3 regions of the Enterovibrio litoreus genome follow, and region 2 is predicted to be linked to each of the others. Evidence: predicted binding sites of a transcription regulator. Region 2 holds the regulator's gene; each other region holds the start of a gene.
The links. Region 2 encodes PurR, which represses purine synthesis genes. Its sites were predicted from a motif close to TNANGNAAACGTTTNCNTNA; they were not measured.

Region 1 (7,638 bases), 1.1 Mb from region 2:
CTTTTCTTGAGACCGGCTGTGCTTTGAAGTAACGGTTTATTAAATCGAATTCGTTACCAGCCATCATTCCTTTCCAAGCAAACGAGAATAAGAAAAAGGCCAGCGAGGCTGGCCTTGTCATTACTATTTAATTATTTCTTTCGCAGAGTAGGTACTGCTTTATCCAGTACCCCGTTCACGAATTTGTGGCTGTCTTCAGCGCCGAAACGCTTCGCTAACTCAATCGCTTCGTTGATAACCACTTTGTAAGGAACATCTTGGCGCTTGCACAGTTCATACATAGCAAGACGCAGCAGTGCGTGCTCCATCTCATCCAGATCTTGGATCGGACGAGACAAGTACGGACGCATTTTGCTGTCCATTTCTTGGTAGTTCAAGACTACGCCCGAGAACAAATCACGGAAGTACTCAACGTCTGTGTCTGGTTGACGAAGACGTGGCTCATCAGCCTGGTGTTCTTCTTCTTCGTAGTTATCTGCCGCGAGAAACTGTGCTTCAATATCAGCAACGTTGCCTTTGGTCAATTGCCAAGAATAGATGGCTTGTAGTGCAAAATGACGCGCATTGCGTCGTGCGGCTGGTTTCACGATAACCCCCGTTAGGATTCGATTTGGGACAGGACATTTACCATTTCAAGCGCGCTCAGTGCAGCCTCTGCCCCTTTATTACCAGCCTTGGTACCCGCGCGTTCGATGGCTTGTTCGATGGTATCTACGGTTAGCACGCCGAAAGCAACTGGAGTATCAAACTCTAGTGCTACTTGTGCCAAACCTTTATTACATTCTCCGGCCACATAGTCAAAATGTGGCGTACCGCCTCGGATCACAGATCCTAGCGCGATAATTGCGTCGTAACGACCGCTTTTTGCAACACGTTGCGCCACTAATGGCAGCTCGTAAGCACCAGGGCAACGTACTACAGTAATATTTTCTTCGCTAACTTGGCCCTGACGCTTCAGCGCATCAATAGCACCGTCCAGCAGACTTTCGTTAATGAAGCTGTTGAAACGAGATATAACGATAGCAACTTGAGCATTTGGTGCTGCGAATGCACCTTCGATTACCTTCATGGGCCTTCCTGTGACTTTTTTATCCGGATTAGAAACCGCGGGATTCTATCACACTTTTCTGTAATGCATCCAGCGCTTATCCCTCTTGGCTTGAGTCCTGCATCGAGCCCAACAAGAAGGCTTCAAACTTATTCTTTATTGATCAAAAAACGCAGCAAGGGCTGCGTTTTTGTTTGTGGCACTCACTTTTTTCTACTGCGCTATGGTTTAGTCACACACGTACTCAACCACTTTCAGGCCAAAACCTGACAACGCATGATAGCGCTTGTTGGCCGATGAAAGCAGACGCATTTCCGTCACGCCCAAATCCGCCAAAATTTGCGAACCCACGCCCACACGACGACTGGTGCCCTGCCATTTTGCAGACGCTGGCTGATCGCCGTTATCTTGCGCTTCAAAGGTACGCACTTTGTTGATAATGGCGTCCGAGGTCGATTCTTTACCCAAAATCACCAACACGCCACCATCGGCATTAATACGTTTCATGGCATCAGTCAGCGACCAACTTCTTTCCGCCGAACGATCGGAATGGAGCAGATCAGTGAAGGTATCTTGAAGATGCACACGCACCAAAGTTGGTTGATTAGACACCTCGCCTTTGAGCAGCGCGTAGTGTACTTGATTATCAATGGTGTCACGGTAAGTAATCAGATCAAACTCACCATACTCTGTCGGCAGCTTACATTTTGCCACACGCTCTATGGTGGTTTCATTGTTGTTACGATATTCAATCAGATCCGCGATCGTACCAAGCTTGATACCGTGCTTTTCACCGAACACTTCCAGATCAGGACGACGCGCCATGGTGCCGTCTTCATTGAGGATTTCAACAATAACAGCGGCTGGTGAACAGCCCGCCAAACGCGCCAAATCACAGCCTGCTTCCGTGTGACCCGCACGGGTCAGCACACCACCATCTTGCGCCATCAATGGGAAAATGTGCCCTGGTTGCACCAAGTCGGCAGCAACTGCATTCGGTGCAACCGCAGCATCGACGGTACGCGCTCGGTCTGCCGCAGAAATGCCCGTTGTGACGCCTTCCGCGGCTTCAATAGACACAGTAAACGCGGTAGAAAACTGCGCATTGTTGTCGCTAACCATTAATGGCAAGCCAAGACGCTGGCAGCGTTCTTTGGTCATGGTCAAACAAATCAATCCGCGGCCATACATGGCCATGAAGTTGATCGCTTCCGGTGAGATTTTTTCCGCGGCGATAATCAGATCGCCTTCGTTCTCACGATCTTCGTCATCCATCAAGATGACCATTTTTCCATGACGAATATCGTCAATAATTTCTGCAGCGCTACTGATCGGCATTGTTCTTTCCCTGTTACAGTCAGTGCACATTGGCACGGTAGTATTTGTCTATGCGATTGCTTATCTAAGCAATTATTTGTCTAGGCGGTTATTTGTCTATGCAAATGCACTCAACGCGCTATCGAAGAAAACCTGATTCGGCAAGTTTTGCCATAGTAAGTCCACCCGATCCTGCTTGTTGTGCAGCGCGATCGCCCATCATAAGGCGCTCTAAGTAACGGGCAATGACATCAACTTCAAGGTTCACCTGCTGCCCAACTCGCAACACTTCAATGGTCGTTTCAAGCGCCGTATGAGGCACAATAGTCAGCTTAAAGCGATTTCCATCAACGTCATTAATGGTAAGACTAATGCCATCAATGGTCACTGAGCCTTTTTCTGCTAGATATTTAGCAAGACTTGCAGGGGCTTCTAACCAAAATTCAATAGCACGACCGGATTGTGTGCGAGAGACCACAGTCGCCAAGCCATCAACATGCCCTGACACCATGTGACCGCCAAATCGCGTGGTGGGCAGCATGGCTTTTTCAAGGTTCACTGCCTGACCAGCTTGATAGGTAGCAAACGCCGTTCGCTGAAGCGTTTCCATTGAAAGGTCAGCAACATAGCCATTTCCCGTGAGCTTGACCACGGTCAGACACACACCATTAGTGGCAATACTGTCACCCAACTTCACATCAGACAAGTCGAGTTCGCCGCTTTCCACGGTCAATGAAATGTCTTTGCCTTTTGGTGTGATTTTTCCGATGCGACCTACCGCTTCGATAATTCCTGTAAACATACGATTCTTTACTGCTTTTTCATACGAAGACGCACGTCATTGCCAATTTGGCTAACATGCATCAATTCAAAAGAGGGCACTTGATCCATGGCGGTCAAACCGCCGAAATTCGCCAGTGCGCGACCATCTTGCCCGATCAGTTTAGGGGCTTGATAGAGAATAAGCTCATCCACCAGATCTGCGTTGAGCAAGCTGCCTGCCAAAGTGGCGCCCGCTTCCACCCAAAGATGATTAATGCCTTTTGCGGCGAGCGCTCGAAACGCTGCGTTCAGGTTGAGCCCATGCTCATCTTTAGGGACGCAAATCACTTCAACGTTTTCATTAGGATAAGACACGTCAGCCGACGCGGTGAGAATAATGATATCACCATCAAGGGAGAACAAATGCGCGTCCGGTTTGACGCGCCCCTGTGTATCAAGAATCACACGGGTAGGTTGGCGCAAAGCATTGATATCATAGTCAGCTTGAATGCCCCTAGGCAGTTGAGCCCAACGAACATTGAGAGAAGGATTGTCATCCAATACGGTTTGGCTGGTTGAAAGTATCGCGCCCGCTTGTGCACGAAACACCTGCACATCGGCGCGGGCTTCTGGCCCGGTGATCCATTGACTTTTGCCATTGGATAGCGCCGTTCGACCATCGAGGCTCGCAGCCAGTTTGAGCTGCACATACGGCAAACCAGTTTTCATCATTTTGATGAATCCCGCATTCAGCGCTTCAGCTTGCGCTTGCATCAAACCAACATCCACTTGAATGCCTGCATCTCGCATTCGCTGAACACCACGCCCTGCGACCTTCGGATTGGGATCAACCATGGCGCACACCACGCGGCTAACGCCGGCAGCAATTAATGCGTCGGCACAAGGCGGCGTTCTTCCATGGTGCGAGCAAGGCTCAAGCGTGACATAGGCTGTCGCGCCTTTGGCTTTTTCACCGGCAGCGCGCAAAGCATACACTTCGGCGTGCGGTTCACCCGCCCGAAAATGAAAACCTTCACCGACAATGTCATCGTCTTGCGTGATCACGCAACCAACATTGGGGTTAGGTGCAGTGGTATAGACGCCGCGTTTTGCCAAAGCAATAGCACGCAGCATCATGTCAGAATCAAAAATAGAAAACATGTGACCGCTTACTTTTCCAGACGGGCAATTTCTTCGCCGAAGTCTCTGATGTCTTCAAAGCTGTGATACACAGACGCAAAACGGATATAAGCCACTTTATCGAGCTCTTTCAACGCTTCCATCACCAAATTCCCCACCATGGTTGACGATACTTCGCGCTCACCGGTGGCTCGAATGGTGGATTTGATCGTGTTGATGGCTTTTTCGATATCATCAGTGCTGACAGGACGTTTTTCCAGTGCGCGCTGAATACCACCGCGCAGCTTGTCTTCGTCAAACGGTTCTCTATTGCCATTGGTTTTGATGATACGCGGCATCACCAGTTCTGCCGTTTCAAACGTGGTATAACGTTCGCTACACGCCAAACACTGACGACGACGGCGCACCTGATGGCCGTCTGCGACCAATCGTGAATCAATGACTTTGGTGTCATTCGCACCACAAAATGGACAGTGCATCTCACCTCCTCAAACAATTGACCAACAGTGTACCCGATTTAATCGCAAGGGTAAGCGGTGTTACGGGGATTTCAGGCACAAAAAAAGCACCCGAAGGTGCTTTTTCAATCACGGATAACTTACGCGTAAACAGGAAGGCGTTTGCAAATATCCAACACTTTCGCTTTTGTGGCGTCAATCACTTGCTGATCGTTGATGTTATCCAGTACATCACACATCCAGTTTGCCAATGCTTTGGCATCATCTTGTGTGAAGCCACGGCGAGTGATCGCTGGCGTACCAACACGAATACCCGAGGTCACAAATGGGCTACGTGGGTCATTAGGGACACTGTTTTTGTTCACAGTGATGTTTGCAGCACCCAATGCAGCATCTGCTTCTTTACCTGTGATGTCTTTGTCGATGAGATCAACCAAGAACAGGTGGTTTTCGGTGCTGTTAGAGACGATTTTATAACCGCGCTCTTGGAACTGACCAACCATGGCTTTTGCATTAGCAACAACGCGATGTTGGTAGTCTTTGAACTCAGGCTCCATGGCCTCTTTGAATGCGACCGCTTTTGCTGCGATAACATGCATCAATGGGCCACCCTGACCACCAGGGAATACCGCTGAGTTCAACTTCTTGTACATGTCTTCGCCTGCGTTAGACAGGATCAAACCGCCACGAGGACCTGCCAACGTTTTGTGCGTAGTGGTCGTCACAACGTGTGCGTGTGGGATTGGCGTTGGGTAAGCATCCGCTGCAATCAAACCCGCAACGTGCGCCATATCAACAAACAGGTAAGCGCCTGCCTTGTCCGCGATTTCACGCATACGCGCCCAATCTACGATTTGTGAGTAAGCAGAAAAACCACCGATGATCATCTTAGGTTTGTGCTCAAGCGCCAGCGCTTCCATTTCGTCGTAGTTGATTTGACCCGCTTCGTCGATACCGTAAGGGATTACGTTGTAATGCTTGCCAGAAAAGTTTACTGGTGAACCGTGAGTCAAGTGACCACCATGTGCCAAGCTCATACCCAACACAGTATCACCTGGGTTAAGCAGTGCCATGTAAACCGCACTGTTCGCTTGTGAACCTGAGTGTGGCTGCACGTTTGCGTATTCTGCACCAAACAGTTCACACGCACGGTCAATCGCCAATGCTTCTGCTTTGTCGACATACTCACAACCGCCGTAGTAGCGCTTGCCTGGATAGCCTTCCGCATACTTGTTAGTCAGTTGGGAACCTTGCGCTTCCATAACGCGAGGGCTGGTGTAGTTTTCTGACGCGATGAGCTCGATGTGCTCTTCCTGACGTGCTGTTTCTTCTTGGATCGCGGCAAATAGTTCCGGATCGTAATCAGCAATATTCATGTCACGCTTTAGCATCTGTATCTCCTGACTCAGATTGTTCCCAATGTAACCAAGTTGACCAAATGACTCGTTAAAACAAACCATCAGGACAACCTGGTTGTAACCTCAGAATGGGTTAAATGCTGCCAATTCAATAACGCCAGTATCCATACAGACGCAAACGTTTTCGTCATGACCATTCTATGGCTGCGATTCTACAAAATTTGTTGCGCAACAGGTAGTAGCAATCACATTTTTTTTATCTCAGTAAACATGGTCATTTTTCATTCTTGTCATGAATTGAATTCATTTTGACCAAAACCAGCCACTGTAAACCTTTGATCTTTACACTGCGTAACAAAGCGCTGACACTTTCGTAAGGCTAAGTTTTCTCTCCCTCTTTTCTGCCTTTTGCATAGTCATTAAGATGCCCTGCTTTTTATATTGTCTTGCATGTCGTTGCGCCACTTTCGCCTTCATTCGCGACAAGCCACATTTTCCAGCTCTAAGGAGTAGAGACGTTGAACCTACAGCCCAAACACACCAGCGTTGAAGACATGATTGCCATATTGTCTGGCACATTTCTTGTCGCTCAAGGTGTGTATTTTCTTCAGCAAGCAGGGCTACTCACTGGCGGCACAACGGGTCTCGCCTTGCTTGTCACCCAATTTGTCGATCTGTCCTTTGGTACGCTGTACTTTTTATTCAACATCCCTTTTTACATCATGGGCTGGCATCGCTTTGGCACTCAGTTCGCGTTGCGCAGTGTGTTTGCAGGCGGCATGGTCTCGCTGATTGTCGACCATATTTCCCATGTATTTACCATCGGTTGGCTGTCTCCGCTCTACTGTGGGTTAATTGGCGGCCTGTTGATGGGCGTCGGCATGCTGATGATTTTTCGTCATAACGCAAGTTTGGGCGGGTTCAATGTGTTGGCGCTGATTTGTCAGGATAAATTTGGCATTCGCGCGGGTAATGTACAAATGGCGATCGATATCTGTATTTTACTCGCCTCATTCTTCTTTGTGTCACCATGGTTACTTCTTTGCTCAGTGCTAGGCGCGTTTGTGCTCAACCTCGTCCTCACCATGAACCACAGGCCCGACCGCTACGTGGTGTGCTACTGAACTCACGGTTGACATCGCCACTTATAGAGACACAAAACAAAAAGACCACCATCAGGCGGTCTTTTTGTTTCAATAGCAAGTGTAACGCTCTAACGCATGCAAAGTGCGATTAAATCGCCTCTTCGTCTTCTTCACCGGTACGGATACGCACAACGCGCTCCACTTCGGTGACAAAGATCTTACCATCACCAATCTTGCCAGTTTGCGCGGTTTCAACAATCGTATCAACACACTGATCAGCGGCATCGTCAGACACAACGATTTCTAATTTCACTTTTGGCAGAAAATCCACCATGTATTCTGCACCGCGGTATAGCTCTGTGTGGCCTTTCTGACGACCAAAACCTTTCACTTCCGAGACGGTCATACCTGTAATACCGACTTCCGCCAACGCTTCACGCACATCGTCAAGTTTGAACGGTTTGATAATC
Region 2 (7,638 bases):
TTCCCAGTTAGATGGGTCAGTGGCAAAGCTGGCCGAGCTAAATGCGAGTGCACATGCAGTGACGATTGATGTGTAGTTCATGGTTATTTATCTTCCTTAATCATTGGTTCAGCGCGGTTGTTTTTAGGCTCATTACGCATCCAAGCGTGGAATTTTTCGACCCATGCTAGCAAACCTTGTGGCGCATTGTTTTGTTTCCATACGCCTGCCGTGTATTTGGTGGCTTCACTCATGGTTGGGTAAGGGTGAACCGTACCAAGGATCTTGTTCAAACCAAGACCATGTCGCATCGCAAGGGTAAATTCTGCGAGCAAGTCGCCAGCATGTGAACCGACAATGGTCGCGCCAAGAATTTTGTCCTTGCCTTTCGGGGTGATCACCTTGATGAAACCGTGATCTTCACCGTCAGCAATGGCGCGATCCAAATCGTCAATGCCGTAGTGGGCAATCTCATAATCAATCCCTTGGGCAATGGCTTCTTTTTCGTTAATACCAACACGTGCCACTTCGGGGGCGGTGTAGGTGGCTGCAGGCATGACCGAGTAATCGGCTTTAAATTTCTTAAAGTCACCGAACAGAGCATTCACTGCGGCATACCATGCTTGGTGACCCGCAGCGTGAGTTAGCTGGAATGGACCTGCAACATCACCCACTGCAAAAATGTTGGGGTAATTGGTTTGCAGATAATCGTTCACCTTGACGGTACCGCGCTCGCTAAGTTCAACGCCAATGTCTTCAAGGCCAAAGCCTTTGGTGTTTGCAACGCGGCCAAGCGCGAGCATGACGTGGTCAAATTCAACCACCACTTCTTCGCCGTTCTTATCAAGATAAGCACGTTGCCTGTCGCCATCTTTCTCAAAGCGGGTCGCTTTGTGCCCAAGAAGAATATTGACACCATCTTCCGTTAGACCTTTAACCACTAACTCTGCAGCGTCCGCGTCTTCACGAATAAGCAGTTGATCAGCCATTTCTACCAAGGTGACGTTCGAGCCGAGGCGAGAGAAGCTTTGTGCCAGCTCCGCACCGATAGGTCCACCGCCGAGTACCAGTAGTTTCTTAGGCAGTTCTTGTAGCTCCCACACATTGTCAGAGGTCAAATAGTTCACCTCTTGTAGGCCTGGGATGCCCGGAACGAGAGGCCGAGCACCCGTTGCGATAACAATGTTTCTTGTGGTCAAGCGTTCGCCGTTTACCTCAACTTCCCACGGTGAAAGAATTTTTGCTTCGCCCTGAATACATTCCACGCCCAGTTTGGAATAACGCTCGACAGAATCATGCGGTTCGATATCAGCGATCACTTGATGCACGCGGCTCATCACTTGCTTGAAATCGACCGTCGGTTCACCCGCATTCACCCCAAACTCATTTGCGCGTTTGATCTCGTGCACCGAATGACCTGCACGAATCAAAGCTTTGGATGGAACACAACCCGTGTTTAAGCAGTCGCCGCCCATTTTGTGTTTTTCAATCAAGGTAACTTTGGCTTTAACTGCTGCGCCGATATAGGTCGTGACCAAACCGCCAGCTCCCGCGCCAATGGCAATCAGGTTGCGGTCAAAGGTGACGGGCTTTTGCCATTTCGCGTACACACGGCGTTTTTGAATAAAGTTCATAATGACCTTTGCAATAATTGGGAATAAACCGAGCAGCACTAACGACAGCAATACACCAGGGGACACAATGCCACTCAATGAATCAATTTGGGCTAGCTGTGTACCTGCGTTGATGTAAACCGCTGTGCCCGGCAACATGCCGATTTGGCTGACAACATAAAATGTCAGAGTGCGGATAGGGGTTAGCCCCATCAGCAGGTTGATAATGAAAAATGGAAAAACAGGAATTAAACGAAGTGTCAGCAAGTAGAAAGGACCATCATTTTTGATGCCTTCGTTAATGGTTGAAAGCTTGCTGCCAAACTTGTTCTGAATAGAATCTTTCAACAAGAAACGGCTCACTAAAAACGCCAGTGTTGCGCCAATCGAACTGGCGAAAGAGACCAGCAGTAGCGCCCACCAAAAACCAAATAAAGCGGCTCCAAGTAACGTAGCGATTGCCGCGCCTGGCAGTGAGAGGGCGGTCATGGTGATGTACACCAAGAAGTAAACCAAACTGGCCGTAAGAAAGTTTTGTGAAATCGTATCTTTCAGTGCTTCATGCTGTGCTTTGGCATTTTCGAGTGTGAATAGCGCACCTAGATCAAAGGCAAACCAAGTCACAAATATGGCTGCTATGACGAAGATAATGCCCAACTTCTTTTTGTTCATCTGAAATCCTTTCTCAATAACGTTGTTTAACACAGCGATTACGTACGTTAACTATGGCAAAAGTTTGCGTCTGGATTCAAAAAGAACGCTTTATCTTTATGAAATGACGCAATTATTTCCCAACTCTGTGACCGAGCATAGCTCTTGCACTCATCGATAACGACCTTCTTGCTGCTTGATGATTTTTCTTGGTGATAGAGACCCGAATGCGATGGGTTTAATTGCATGCATCATTAATTTTTTCGATGTTACAGCGGTATTGTCTCTTTGCGAACAGAACACAGTGTACGGTAACTCAATAAGTAATATGGATTTACTGGGTACATGAATGCACTCGATCTGCCTACATAGGACGAATTTTGTCGAATACGCATCGTGAAGTTGTCCGGGTCTAAACGCTAGCGTTCAAGAATTTCAACACGTTGATAATATTAAAGAAGTGGGGGGCTGGCACTGAAAAGCCAAGTTATCGAGGGGACGCTTTTAAGCTAAAGGGCTAAAGGGCTAAAGGGCTAAAGGGCTAAAGGGCTAAAGGCAATAGGTGGAATACTGAATGGCTAGTAACGCTAATGGAACCATGGCGAGGGTTGTTGCTCCGCCGATGTGGTAGTTACGGTGCCAATAACGCTGTGCGACACTGTTCATCCTCAGGCCCCAGATAATCACTGTTGCGTTAATACTGAAGAAGAAGATCACCAAAATGGTGAGAAAAGAGGGGGCAAACATACCCTTTGCAAGGGCCGCGTAAAACGAGATCGGCAGTAAGAAGCAGAAAAATACTGCCCACTTAAATCGGCGTGGCCACTTACGAAAGTGATCACGAAAAATCCTGTCTATTTGGTCGGGAAACGGCTTGCTGTAATGCATCTCATTGTTGCCATTCATCTATATTCTCTTTTTGGCTTAGCTCAGATTTGGGGTAACTGATAATCAACTGAGTGCATTTTGGCTCATTAATGTGACAAGTGTCACAATAAGAGGTTTGTGAGTGGTTTGAGGCTGTTTAAAAGAGAAACCTCAAAAAAGGTGTATTTTTGTCTCAAAAGTCAACTCGTCCCGCACCAAATAAGCAATGGAACATGATGTACTTTTCGGTTTAGTCGGTATAAAAGCAAGGTTTCATTCAAGGCAATATGAATTTTTGATACTGAATACGGTATGAAGTGCGATTAGTGCTTAATCAGAGAGATAACAACGAAAAGGTAAAAGAGATAGGGGCATAGCAGTTGTAGAACTGCCCAGTCGGAAAATCTAGGGGAAACAGAGCGAATACCGACTGAGCGTTGGGTAATGTGTTTGTTTTAATTACTGACGTAGCGTCTGCAGAAGCTCATCACGGCGTTGAGGAGTAATTACCGACCAATGTTTGCCTTCAATTGCGCCCTCTAACGCCCAAAGTAACTCAAGACTTAGCGAGTCTTGATGCGACTTCTGCAACGCTTGATAGGCTTTCACGGCGCCTTCAGTGTGCAACTGCTCTACAGAATCGATACCTGCTTTTTTTAGCATTCGTTCTGTGGCAAGTCGTAGGTTCGGCAAATCTTTGATACGCGTTGGCGCCGCAGTCTTCTTTTCTTGCTGATCGTCTCTAGCGATGGCGAGGGCGGTGGTGGCATAAGCCATCAACTCGTCAGGTTGCTCCCACCAATTGTCCGGCACAGCATAGTACTTAGTCACGACAGGGAAACCGCGCTTTTTGTAGACGTAAGGCGTCATCGTTAGTTTCTTGAATTCAGCTTCATTCGCTTGACCGGCACGAAGGTGAAGCTGATCGGTGACGACCAGTGCGAACATTGTCTCATCGCAAAATATGCCAAACCCCCCAAACATGGATCGAGATTTGATTTTGCCCAGACATTCGAAGAATTTTAGTGTGTTTTTTAGTGTAGGTTTATCCATGTGACTTATTCTCAATCAATACGTTCCTGGATGAATGGTCAAGGAGCAACGTAGCAAAGCTAATTCAGAGAATTGTCAACCAACCGGAAGAATCCGATATGGAAATGCTAACGTCATCGGTAGCTCCGCTACCACTAACACGAAATTGAATTCAGTGTTGAGAGGCCGGAAGCTTTGCGTCCCACGCTTTCGCGGTGGTTTGCCTTTTTCTTAACGGCGTTTAGATTAACTGAATCGCATCATTTTGTCGTTATTGCTGGTCTCAAAAAATGTGATCTTGGTTCAGATAGGATCCTATTGATGTGGTTGAAAATATTCGGTTGTCTTTGTAATAGAAACATTTTTGACCAAATTGGTCGTTTTCCGACTGGGATAAAGGGTAGCACTAGAAAACTAGACAATTTGGTGTTTAAGAGGTTAGTCGCAAAAATGTGTTTGAAAGTGTCGGAAAACTTGCCAGAAAAGAAAAAGCCCAGATGGTTATTTCCGAGCTTTTTAGTGTTGAGGATTTTAGAGAAATGTTATTCTGAGCGCAGATTTTTCACCGAACTGCGAACAATTAATTCCGGCTGCATCACGAAGATTTGTTGTTGGTTTTCTTTGTTAGCTAAACGCTCCAACAGTAATTTGATCGCCGTCTTGCCCAGTCGATTTTTCGGCTGGTGGATGGTGGTGAGTGGCGGAGAGAAAAATGCGGCTAAATCGATATTGTCATAGCCAATGATGGATATATCATTAGGAATGTCTAAGCCAGCCTGACGAAAGGTACTGATGGCAGCCAGTGCCATAATGTCGTTGAAACAGAACACCGCCGTTGGTCGATCTTCCTGAGCCAAAATCATGTTAGCAGCTTCAACGGCAGAGTCACATTCGAAGTCAGCTTCAACAATCCAATTTGGATTCTCTTCAAGACCTGCTTCTGACAACGCTTTTCTGAAGCCTTCTAGTCGAGTCTGGCAAGTCAGCTTATCTAGTTGGCCTGAAATACAGCCAATTTTAGTGTGGCCGTTATCAATGAAGTGTTTGGTTGCAATGTAGCCGCCCATTTCCGCATTGTCTTGAATGCAGTCTGTATGCACGTGCTGAGTGCCCCAGTCCATCACAACCATTGGCAGATCTTTCTTTTTCTCCAACAGCGTCAAGAGTTCTTCATTCAGGTCTGAACACATCACTAAAAGACCATCAACGCGCTTCTCTGCCAACATGCGCAAGTAGTCGCGTTGTTTCGCAAGGTTACCTTCGGTGTTGCATAAGATCAGCGTGTAACCTTCTCGATAGCAGTATTCTTCAACGCCATGAACCACTTCCGCAAAGAATGGGTTGGTAGATTTGGTCACCAGCATGCCGATAGTGCGTGTTGAATTGCATTTCAAGCTGCGCGCAACGGCACTCGGCGCATAGTTTAAGTCGTCGACTGCGGCCCATACTTTCTTGGTTGTGTTTTCTGCGACAAAACGTGTTTTATTGATCACGTGTGAAACGGTTGTCGTAGATACACCAGCCATGCGTGCGACATCTTTAATTGTTGCCATTGGGTAATCTTCTTATCGTTTTCATTCGCAGCTTGAAAAATAGAGGCTGCTCAATATGTTTACGCCGCTATGCTAAGCGGCGTAATGGATTCGTTTTAAAAAGGTGGAGAGACTGACTCTCAGCCCCTTGTCGTCATGCTTTCTCGACACTGCCAGCAACTTGCTTTCCATCAAGTGTGGTAGTTAGGGGGGGTTACTGTGCGTGGCATTTTGACTAGGTGTTTGCAAAATTACAGAAACGTCTCAATGCCAATCGCTTGCGTTCACAGTTTACTGGCTCATGACCGCGCCCGCAATTAATCAATTGAAGCGACTCGCATAAGCTTGAAGCGTATCAAGCTTGGGAAATAGCAGGTTTTTTCCGGTTTTCGTGCTCAAAAAAGAAAAAACCGGGCTTGCCCGGCTTCATGTTCTCTTTGGGAAACGGGTTTATTCGCCTTTCAGGAATAAAAGATCCAATGTCATAAATGCGGTTAGCAATGCACCAGCGGCTTTATAAAAACCGAATTGATCGAATTGGTTAAGCGCCTTTTGAAAGTTGCCTAGCCAAGGCATCACCATGGTTTCCAAAAATGCTTGTTGTTCTTGCATCATAGCTTCTTGTCGGTCTTCCTCGGTTTCCTTGTTGGCTAACATCACGAGGTTGCCCATGAAATCGAGCACAACCGCTAGATGGTCAAACGGTTCATTGAAATCTTTACGTTGAGCAATGCCGTACTTTTCCATCCATTGACCCATTTCTTGCGCGGGCTTATCGTTCAACAGACCGGTTTCACCGATATAAATAGACGCATAAGGTAATGCGCCTGTTTTGGGCGTGCTGAGGAATAAACCGCAGAAATCAGCCGCTAGCTCGAGCTGCGCATCTTCGCGAAGTTTTAGCGCGGCGAGTGCATTGCGAAAGTCGGCGATCGGCGCTTTTAATTCTTGAGTCATCGCTAACGATGAAAAGTAATTACCCATGTCTGCGCCGTGATAATTATTGAGGTCTTCTTGCGTCAATTCGTTAGCAAATAAAGAAGACATCCACCAGTAAAATTCGGCGCGTTGTTCGTTAATGGCAATAAATTCTTGCATTGTCATCCCGATAGTTAGAGAAACGAAGCGTGTTAGTAAGTGTATCTAACATAGAGTAAAAAAGGGCAGCTAAGCTGCCCTTTTTCTTCACACTGTCTCTTATGCGATATCCATCGCCGGGAACAGTGGGTTTACATCGTCAATTTCGATAGGGCCGCTGAAGCCTGTTACTGCTGGCGCTTCACCCGTGTACTTCTCAATTTCAACCAGCGCGGTATGCGCAGAGGTTGCTTGCGCTAGCTTAGAAGTACCAATGTCTACAGTCAGGACGTTTGGATCGCCGTAAGTACAAAGTGTACCCGGCTTGCCGCCTTCAAGTGGCGCATACCAAGCACCTTCTTCAATACGACATACGCCAGCTTTATAGTCGTCAGTCACGACGGCGCCCGCAAGGACCTGACCACGTTCGTTGAATACACGAACCACATCACCAGAAACAATGCCACGTGCTTTTGCGTCAGCAGAGTTGATGTAGCAAGGCTCACGACCCGCGACAGCGTAAGTGTCACGGAACGAATCTGACGAACACAATTGTGAGTGCAGACGGTAGTTAGGGTGACAGCTTTGCATATGTAGCGGGTAGCTATTTGACTTAGGACCGCCATGGCTACGCTCGACTTTTTCGAACCACATAGGGTGACCCTGACAGTCGTCGTAACCCATGTCTGCGATTGTCTTACAGTAAATCTCGATCAGACCTGATGCTGTGCCCAATGGCTCAAGATCAGGTTCATTACGGAATGCTTGGTGACGAACCCACTCGGTACCTTGAGGGAAGGCAATAAACTGTTCTTCTTCCCAGAATTTAACGAAGTTTGGCATGCGAACGCCAATACCACGGCCTTGCAGGCGTGCACCGTTATAGA
Region 3 (7,638 bases), 1.1 Mb from region 2:
TATACTTTCTCTGGAATTGCGCCAAGCATGGCAATCATTTGTTCCCAGAACAAACCAACAGTGGCAATGTTCACTTTCTCGTCAGGCGAATGGGGATACTTAATCGTTGGGCCGAAAGAGATCATATCCATGTCAGGATAAGGCTTTTTGAAAAGTCCACATTCCAAACCCGCGTGGATCACCATGATGTCCGGTACACGGCCATAGATATCTTCATAGATTTTACGGAAGATATGCATGATTTCTGATTCAGGATCTGGCTTCCAGCCCGGGTAAGCGCCTGAAAATTCGACGTTTGCATCAGCAAGTTCACCGAATGAGCGAAGCATGCTTTCTACATAACTGCGGCCGCTATCTCCTAGTGAGCGGATAAGGCACAGTAATGTCATGGTGCTCTCTTCAGTGGTGATCACACCAAGATTCAGCGACGTTTCAACCACACCTTCAATATCATCACTCATGCGGATCACGCCGTTAGGGCAGGCGTTGATCGCAGCGATAACGCGCTTTTGAACACTGGCGGTAAGCGCTTGCTCACTGATGTCGTGATCCGACACAGTGAGGGAGATCGATGATTCCACTGCGCCGAGCTCATCTTTTAGCAATGCTTCAAAATGCGCAAATAGAGACGCCATTTTGTCAGCATTTTCAGAAGGAACGGCAAGGTACGCAAACGCTTCGCGTGGGATAGCATTACGTAATGTGCCACCGCGAAGAGAAAGAAGGCGTAACCCGAGTTCTTCAGCATGTCCCGCCAGAAAACGGCCCAGAAGTTTATTGGCATTCGCGCGACCAGTGTGAATATCCACACCAGAATGTCCGCCTTTTAGCCCTTTGATTTGCAGTGCTTTACCAAGGTAACCTTCACTCAGATCTTCGCGTTCAAGCGTGAAGGTTATCGCGGTGTCAACGCCGCCAGCACAACCCATGTAAATTTCACCTTCCTGCTCGGAGTCAGTGTTCAGCAAAATATCACCGTCTAACCAGCCTTCTTTGAGGCCAAATGCGCCAGTCATGCCTGCTTCTTCGTCGATGGTGAGCAGCACTTCGAGAGGGCCGTGTGCAATATCATTGGCGGCAAGAACAGCAAGACAGGTTGCCATCCCCATACCGTTATCTGCACCAAGTGTTGTGCCATTCGCCGTCACCCATTCGCCATCAATGTAAGGACGAATGGGATCAGTGACGAAGTCATGCTCAGTGCTTTCGTTTTTTTGAGGCACCATGTCTATATGAGCTTGAAGCACTACGCCTTTTCGGTTCTCCATGCCTGACGTTGCCGGTTTTTTGATGATGACATTACCGACATCATCACGACACACAGACAAACCTTCATGGGTTGCCCAATCCACAATGTATTGGGCAAGCTGGTCTTCATGCTTTGAAGGGTGGGGTATAGAACAAATCTTATCGAAAAACTGCCACACAGGTTGTGGCGACAATTGGCTGATCTCTGACACGGGCAATCTCCAGAAAAACACAGAATAAAGAGGCATACAGTGCTGCATGCCAATAAGCTAACAGAATTTGTAGCGGAAAAGTATGCCTTGTTAAATGCATACTGCTGCATTGCGGCTAGAATTCCTGCCAATAATGCTATTTATTTGGTACGGGATGGGATAGAGACGTTGCGGTACATTTAAGGCATAGGTTATGTGTCAAATCCAGGCATCTAACGCTAAGCCCTTATCAGCGATACATGGTCACAAGTTCCCGATCCATTTTTGTAATTAAATTACGAAAGTGATAATTTTGGTCTGTTTATGTGATTCATGTCACTTTTATTGTTGTACTAAAATAACGAAAAGAGTATTATCTCACCGTCTTCTGGATGGGCAGTAAGCCCAAAGACACAGCCATGCGCTAGCATTTGTTTATGGATAAACCCGAAATTATTCGTCTCCACGGAACCGAGCTTTACTAAAGCTGCATTTATTCGATTCGAATTTTTTGAGGTACAAATGATGAAAGGCAACTCTGCGTGTCAATACTGGAATCGTGGTTCTGTATACACCAACAATTTTCGTTATCCGGCAACGTTCGGATACAAAAGCAAGTAATCAATCACTCGCTTGAAAGAAGTATTACCCCGCTCTAACAGATATTTTTCCATTTTTGGAAATCAGATTTTCATCTGGCGCCACTTTTTAGTGGCGTTTTTTTTATCTTAATTTCTCTCCCGCCTACGCTGTCTATCCCGTTGATGGGTCGCAATGAATCTCGCATTTTGACATCACTGGGCTGTATGGCCGTCTCAGATTAATGGTTTGTACATTTATCAATCCAAATTCCTCCCTAATATAGACACCCTAAATCGACGAAATCATCAGGATGATGGTAAGTCGTCTGTTTCGTCAGCGATCGGAGTCTAAGTGATGCAATTCTCACTGGAAATTTCACGAAGTGGCGAGTAAGATCCGCGTCAAATTCCGACGCAAACGTTTTCGTTAAGCGTTTGTGTCACATTGACTGGCATACACACACTTTCCAAGGAACCGAAAGCCATGCTTGAGCGTCTATTTAAGTTAAAAGAGCAAGGTACAGATATACGAACCGAGATCATTGCGGGATTGACCACTTTCCTGACAATGGCTTATATCATTTTTGTAAACCCTGCCATCTTGTCTGAAACAGGCATGGATCGTGGAGCGGTATTTGTTGCCACCTGTTTGGCGGCAGCAATTGGTTGTTTCGTGATGGGTCTTGTTGCTAACTACCCAGTTGCACAGGCACCAGGCATGGGCTTGAACGCCTTCTTTACCTATACCGTTGTATTCCAAATGGGGTATTCGTGGCAGGTCGCTTTGGGTGCGGTATTCCTATCGGGTCTTTGTTTTATTGCCCTAAGCTTGTTTAAAGTACGTGAATGGATTATTCACTCCATCCCTCTTTCTCTTCGAACGGGCATTTCAGCGGGTATTGGTATGTTTTTGGCGCTTATCGCGCTGCAAAACTCTGGCATCGTTGTTGCGCACCCTGCAACCTTAGTGTCTATGGGTGACTTGTCATCGTTTGCTCCAGCGATGGCGGCATTAGGTTTCTTCTTGACAATTGGCTTGGTGAATCGCGGCATTAAAGGCGCGGTGATGATTGCCATCCTAATCGTGACGGGTATTGCTGTTGCTACGGGTAACGTGCAATACGGCGGTATCATGTCTGCGCCACCGAGTATTGCGCCAACCTTTATGCAGATGGATCTATCTGGTGCATTTGAAATTGGCATGATTTCAGTGGTGTTCGCATTTCTTTTCGTCGATCTGTTTGATACTGCTGGCACCTTAGTTGGTGTGGCGCAAAAAGCAGAGCTAATGGATAAAGACGGTAAGCTACCACGCTTGAATCGCGCACTGTTGGCTGATAGTACAGCAACCACAGTAGGCGCGGTGCTGGGTACATCGAATACGACGTCTTATATCGAAAGTGTGTCGGGCGTTGCTGCAGGTGGCCGCACAGGATTGACTGCCGTTGTCGTGGGTATCTTGTTCCTGCTTGCACTGTTCTTTTCACCATTAGCGGGTATGGTGCCAGCGTATGCTACGGCAGGTGCTTTGTTCTATGTTGCGATCCTGATGATGTCTGGTTTGGTCAGCGTTAACTGGCGTGATCTGACAGAAGCGGCACCCGTTGTCGTTGTTTGCTTGATGATGCCTTTGACATATTCCATTGCAAACGGTATCGGTTTGGGCTTTATCTCTTACTGCGCAATCAAAGCGTTTAGTGGTAAAGGACGTGACGTACCTATCAGTATTTGGGTTCTGGCTGCCCTGTTCTTGCTGAAATTCGTTATGTAAGACACAATACGCCGCAATATTTTTTAGTGAGTTAAAAGGCGACCATCGCCTCCGAGGTTTTCTGAAATGAGCAACAAGTTTGTTATCACCTGGGACAACATGCAAATGTATACCCGCCAGTTGGCTGAGAAGCTACTACCTGCTGAGCAGTGGAAAGGCATTATCGCGGTGAGCCGTGGTGGTTTGGTTCCCGCTGCTATTTTGGCGCGTGAGCTGGGTATTCGTCATGTAGATACGGTTTGTATCTCTAGCTATGACCATGATCATCAGCGTGATATGCAAGTAATAAAGAAAGCTGACGGCGATGGCGAAGGTTTTATCGTGGTTGATGATCTCGTTGACACTGGTGGTACTGCGGAAGTGATTCGCAACATGTATCCAAAAGCCAAATTTGTGACCGTCTGTGCGAAACCTGCGGGCAAGCATCTGGTTGATGACTATGTGGTCGATATCGCTCAAGATTGTTGGATTGAGCAACCTTGGGATATGGCAGTGACGTTTGTTGAGCCGGTTGCTAAGCGCTAAAAAAATGACTTATTGAAAAGCCCCGAAAGGGGCTTTTTTTATACCCAAAGTTAGGTAAATTTTGTTCTATATTGTTCTCCCTCGTTGAGATCATGTTTTTATGTTTGCCATGGTTTACACTGGAGCCAGTTGAAATGAATGCTCTGGAGATATTCCGTGAGAGAAACAGAGTCAGAAAACTTATCCGTTAAACTTTTCAAACCCACCAAGCACGCAAAGGAAACGTCCACCATCGTTGGGACGGCAAATGACCCCCTAAGCGACACGGATAGCGTGTTAGATGGTAACAGTCACAATAGTTGGTATCGTGTTCTGCGCCGTCCGCAATGGATATGGCAAGGTGTTGAAGCCATTGAGATGGAAGAAACGCTTGCGCGAATTGCAGCCTCCGATAACACCAGAAGCAATGATAAGCTGCTTGATACCGTAGTGGGTTACCGATCAGGCAACTGGCCCTATGAATGGACTCAGACGGGCACCAGCCATCAAAAAAAGGCGCAGCTCAAAGAGGAGCAAGGCGATAAAAAAGGGGCGTTCATAGATTGGCTGCGCGCTAGTACCTGCTTCAGTATTGCAGGTTATCCGCACTTGAAAGGCGACCCGCTTTCCCAACAGACTGAAATTCTCGCCAATAAAGCGTTTCACTTTGCAATGGAAAAGTCGCCGTTCAAAATTAAGAGCGTGGTGACTAAAGTTGATGGCAAGTCGTTGGAAGGATTTCTTTATCTCCCTCATACTGACGAGCCGCTTCCGACCGTGATTGTCAGTGGCAGTTTAGATAGCCTGCAGACCGATCTCTGGCATCTGTTTGAAACCTATTTCGCGCCTGCAAACATTGCGATGTTGACACTTGATATGCCCTCTGTTGGCAGAAGCAGTGCGTGGAAACTCACTGAAGACAGCAGTCGTTTGCACCAAGCCATGTTGCATGAACTGGAGACTGTGCCTTGGGTCGATCACCATCGCGTCGGTTGTTTGGGGGTTCGATTCGGTGCCAATGCCGCAGTGAGAATGGCGTTTGTTGAGCAAAATCGGATCAAGTCATGTGTTTCGGTGGGCGGCATTCTTCATGCGATGCTAACCGATCCGCAGCGGCTTCAGCATATTCCTCCGATGCATCTCGATACCATTGCTTCTCGCATGGGCAAAGACAGTGCATCTTTTTCGTTACTCACACAACTGCAGGCACTTTCGCTTCGGCATCAAGGTCTACTTAACGGTAGAAAAACTAAGGTACCGATCTTGGCGCTTGGTTTGCAGGGCGATCCTGTGTGTCCAGAATCTGATAATCAACTAGCTGCGCTATATAGTTACGGAGGCAAGGCGAGAACCTTACCAAACAAACCTATTCATGACGGATATCACAGAATAATGCTGGAAGCCATTGAGTGGTTTACAAACACATTGTGATCTAGATCTTTTTAATGTCTTGGGATAAAGACAGAGTAATCAAAGCTCTCTGCCAAAGGACGAATTTTTATCGGTTGCATGTTATACAGTAATTGTTTGCTGTTTAGGCGTTTCCCTTTTAATTAAGGGGTTATAGAAAGTACGGAATGGCTACACAGTCAACTTTTACGCGTCAGCAAACATGCGATTGATAATAACGAGATGAATATTCGCTTTAAGGGAGCTTGCTATGACCGAAGAAACCAAAACCCTATCTCATGGACGTTTGCTGACAAGGTTTGCTCAGCTTGGTCCTTATTTACGTCAAAAAAAATGCTCCGAAGACAGTTACTTTTTTGATTGCCTCTCTGCGTGTGTTAATGCCAAAAAAACACCTGAAAGCCGTGAATTTTGGGGTTGGTGGATGAAGCTAACACCAAAAGAGGGCGGATTTGAGTATTCGTATACTTTTGGGAAATTCAACACGGAAGGCGAATGGCTGGAAGAAAAATTACCGAAAAAGTGTGTGCAGGAAGTTACTGAATCCCTCGATACCTTTTATCAAAAAATTTCGGGTTTTGTTGAGGGTGAGCTGGCGCTTGAAATCACAGCGCTGCCATCGTTGAAGAAACCGAAATTGGGCACTGCGGCATAAAGGCCCTAATTTGTCGATTATCGCGAGACAGTTGCTTTAATCACTTGTTATCTTGGTCTGGGATTGATAAAAGAAAGGCATATTCGCTTTTATGTAGTCAATGTCATGTCAGGCCAAGAAAACGTGTCATCTTCTATTTCTGAATCTGGCGATACCCAAGTTCGCCAGACCATCGTTGTAAAATTGGGAACCAGTGTACTGACTGGTGGCTCAACCAAAATCGATCGCGCTCACCTCGTCGAATTGGTGCGTCAATGTGCCAAGCTTATTCGTCAGGGCCATAAAGTGATTGTCGTCACTTCTGGTGCGATTGCAGCCGGTCGACAACACCTCAATTATCCCGCTCTCCCCAATACTATCGCCAATAAGCAAATGCTGGCGGCGGTAGGGCAAAGCCGTTTAATTCAAGAATGGGAAAGCCTGTTCGCTATTTATGGCATTAATATTGGGCAGATGCTGCTAACGCGTGCAGATCTTGATGATCGCGAACGCTACCTCAACGCTCGCGACATGCTGCAAGCCTTGTTGGATAACCATATCGTTCCCGTCGTGAATGAAAACGATGCTGTCGCGACAGCTGAGATTAAAGTCGGTGACAATGATAATTTGTCAGCGCTGGTGGCGATTCTTGCGGAAGCTGACAAATTACTGCTGCTGACCGATCAACCGGGCTTGTTTACCGCAGATCCGCGCAATAATCCTGACGCTGAACTGATCCGTGAAGTACACACGATCGATGAGACATTACACAAGCTCGCTGGCGGCAGTGTCAGTGGCTTGGGTACTGGCGGCATGGCAACCAAGTTACAGGCCGCAGACGTGGCACGTCGTGCTGGCATTGAAGTCACTATCGCGGCAGGTAGTCGTCCAGAGGTGATTCAACATTTAGTGGAAGGAAAGCCTGCAGGTACGCGTTTCTTGCCGTTGGCATCGCCGCTGGAAAGCCGTAAGCGTTGGATTTTGGCTGGTCCTCCGCCAGCTGGAAACGTCATTATCGATCAAGGCGCAGCGAAAGCGGTGGTTGAACGCCACAGTAGCCTGCTGTCTAAAGGCATTATGGCTGTGGAAGGTTGCTTTGATCGCGGCGCGGTTGCACGTATTTGTGATCAAAATGGTAAGCTATTAGCGCGAGGCATTTGCCGGTATTCAAGCAAAGATTTGAGTGCCATTGCAGGCCGACATAGTCAGGACATTCAAGAAATTCTAGGTTATGCACATGGTGCAGTGGCCGTACATTGCGACGATCTCGTCGTCATTGATTAATAAATTTGGTTAGTG

Region 1: glyA (serine hydroxymethyltransferase) is a predicted target of PurR. The motif match lies at 6,254-6,273, and genes of this name have one in related genera.
Region 3: AB8599_RS03545 (NCS2 family permease) is a predicted target of PurR. The motif match lies at 2,431-2,450, and genes of this name have one in related genera.

The regions. Positions count from the first base shown of each region.
Region 1 is NZ_CP166194.1:791,000-798,637, reverse strand. It holds gene thiL (thiamine-phosphate kinase) at 1-64, opposite strand, end outside; gene nusB (transcription antitermination factor NusB) at 132-605, opposite strand; gene ribE (6,7-dimethyl-8-ribityllumazine synthase) at 599-1,069, opposite strand; gene ribBA (bifunctional 3,4-dihydroxy-2-butanone-4-phosphate synthase/GTP cyclohydrolase II) at 1,277-2,386, opposite strand; gene AB8599_RS03370 (riboflavin synthase) at 2,505-3,167, opposite strand; gene ribD (bifunctional diaminohydroxyphosphoribosylaminopyrimidine deaminase/5-amino-6-(5-phosphoribosylamino)uracil reductase RibD) at 3,176-4,288, opposite strand; gene nrdR (transcriptional regulator NrdR) at 4,297-4,746, opposite strand; gene glyA (serine hydroxymethyltransferase) at 4,866-6,116, opposite strand; gene AB8599_RS03350 (YitT family protein) at 6,602-7,207, shown strand; gene glnB (nitrogen regulatory protein P-II) at 7,317-7,638, opposite strand, start outside.
Region 2 is NZ_CP166194.1:1,883,422-1,891,059, reverse strand. It holds gene AB8599_RS08235 (ABC transporter substrate-binding protein) at 1-81, opposite strand, end outside; gene lpdA (dihydrolipoyl dehydrogenase) at 84-2,264, opposite strand; gene AB8599_RS08225 (hypothetical protein) at 2,793-3,149, opposite strand; gene AB8599_RS08220 (TfoX/Sxy family DNA transformation protein) at 3,570-4,163, opposite strand; cyclic di-GMP riboswitch class I at 4,279-4,377, opposite strand; gene purR (HTH-type transcriptional repressor PurR) at 4,685-5,695, opposite strand; gene torD (molecular chaperone TorD) at 6,125-6,772, opposite strand; gene torA (trimethylamine-N-oxide reductase TorA) at 6,872-7,638, opposite strand, start outside.
Region 3 is NZ_CP166194.1:828,502-836,139, forward strand. It holds gene AB8599_RS03540 (aminoacyl-histidine dipeptidase) at 1-1,460, opposite strand, end outside; gene AB8599_RS03545 (NCS2 family permease) at 2,505-3,791, shown strand; gene gpt (xanthine phosphoribosyltransferase) at 3,858-4,316, shown strand; gene frsA (esterase FrsA) at 4,473-5,726, shown strand; gene crl (sigma factor-binding protein Crl) at 5,956-6,360, shown strand; gene proB (glutamate 5-kinase) at 6,466-7,623, shown strand.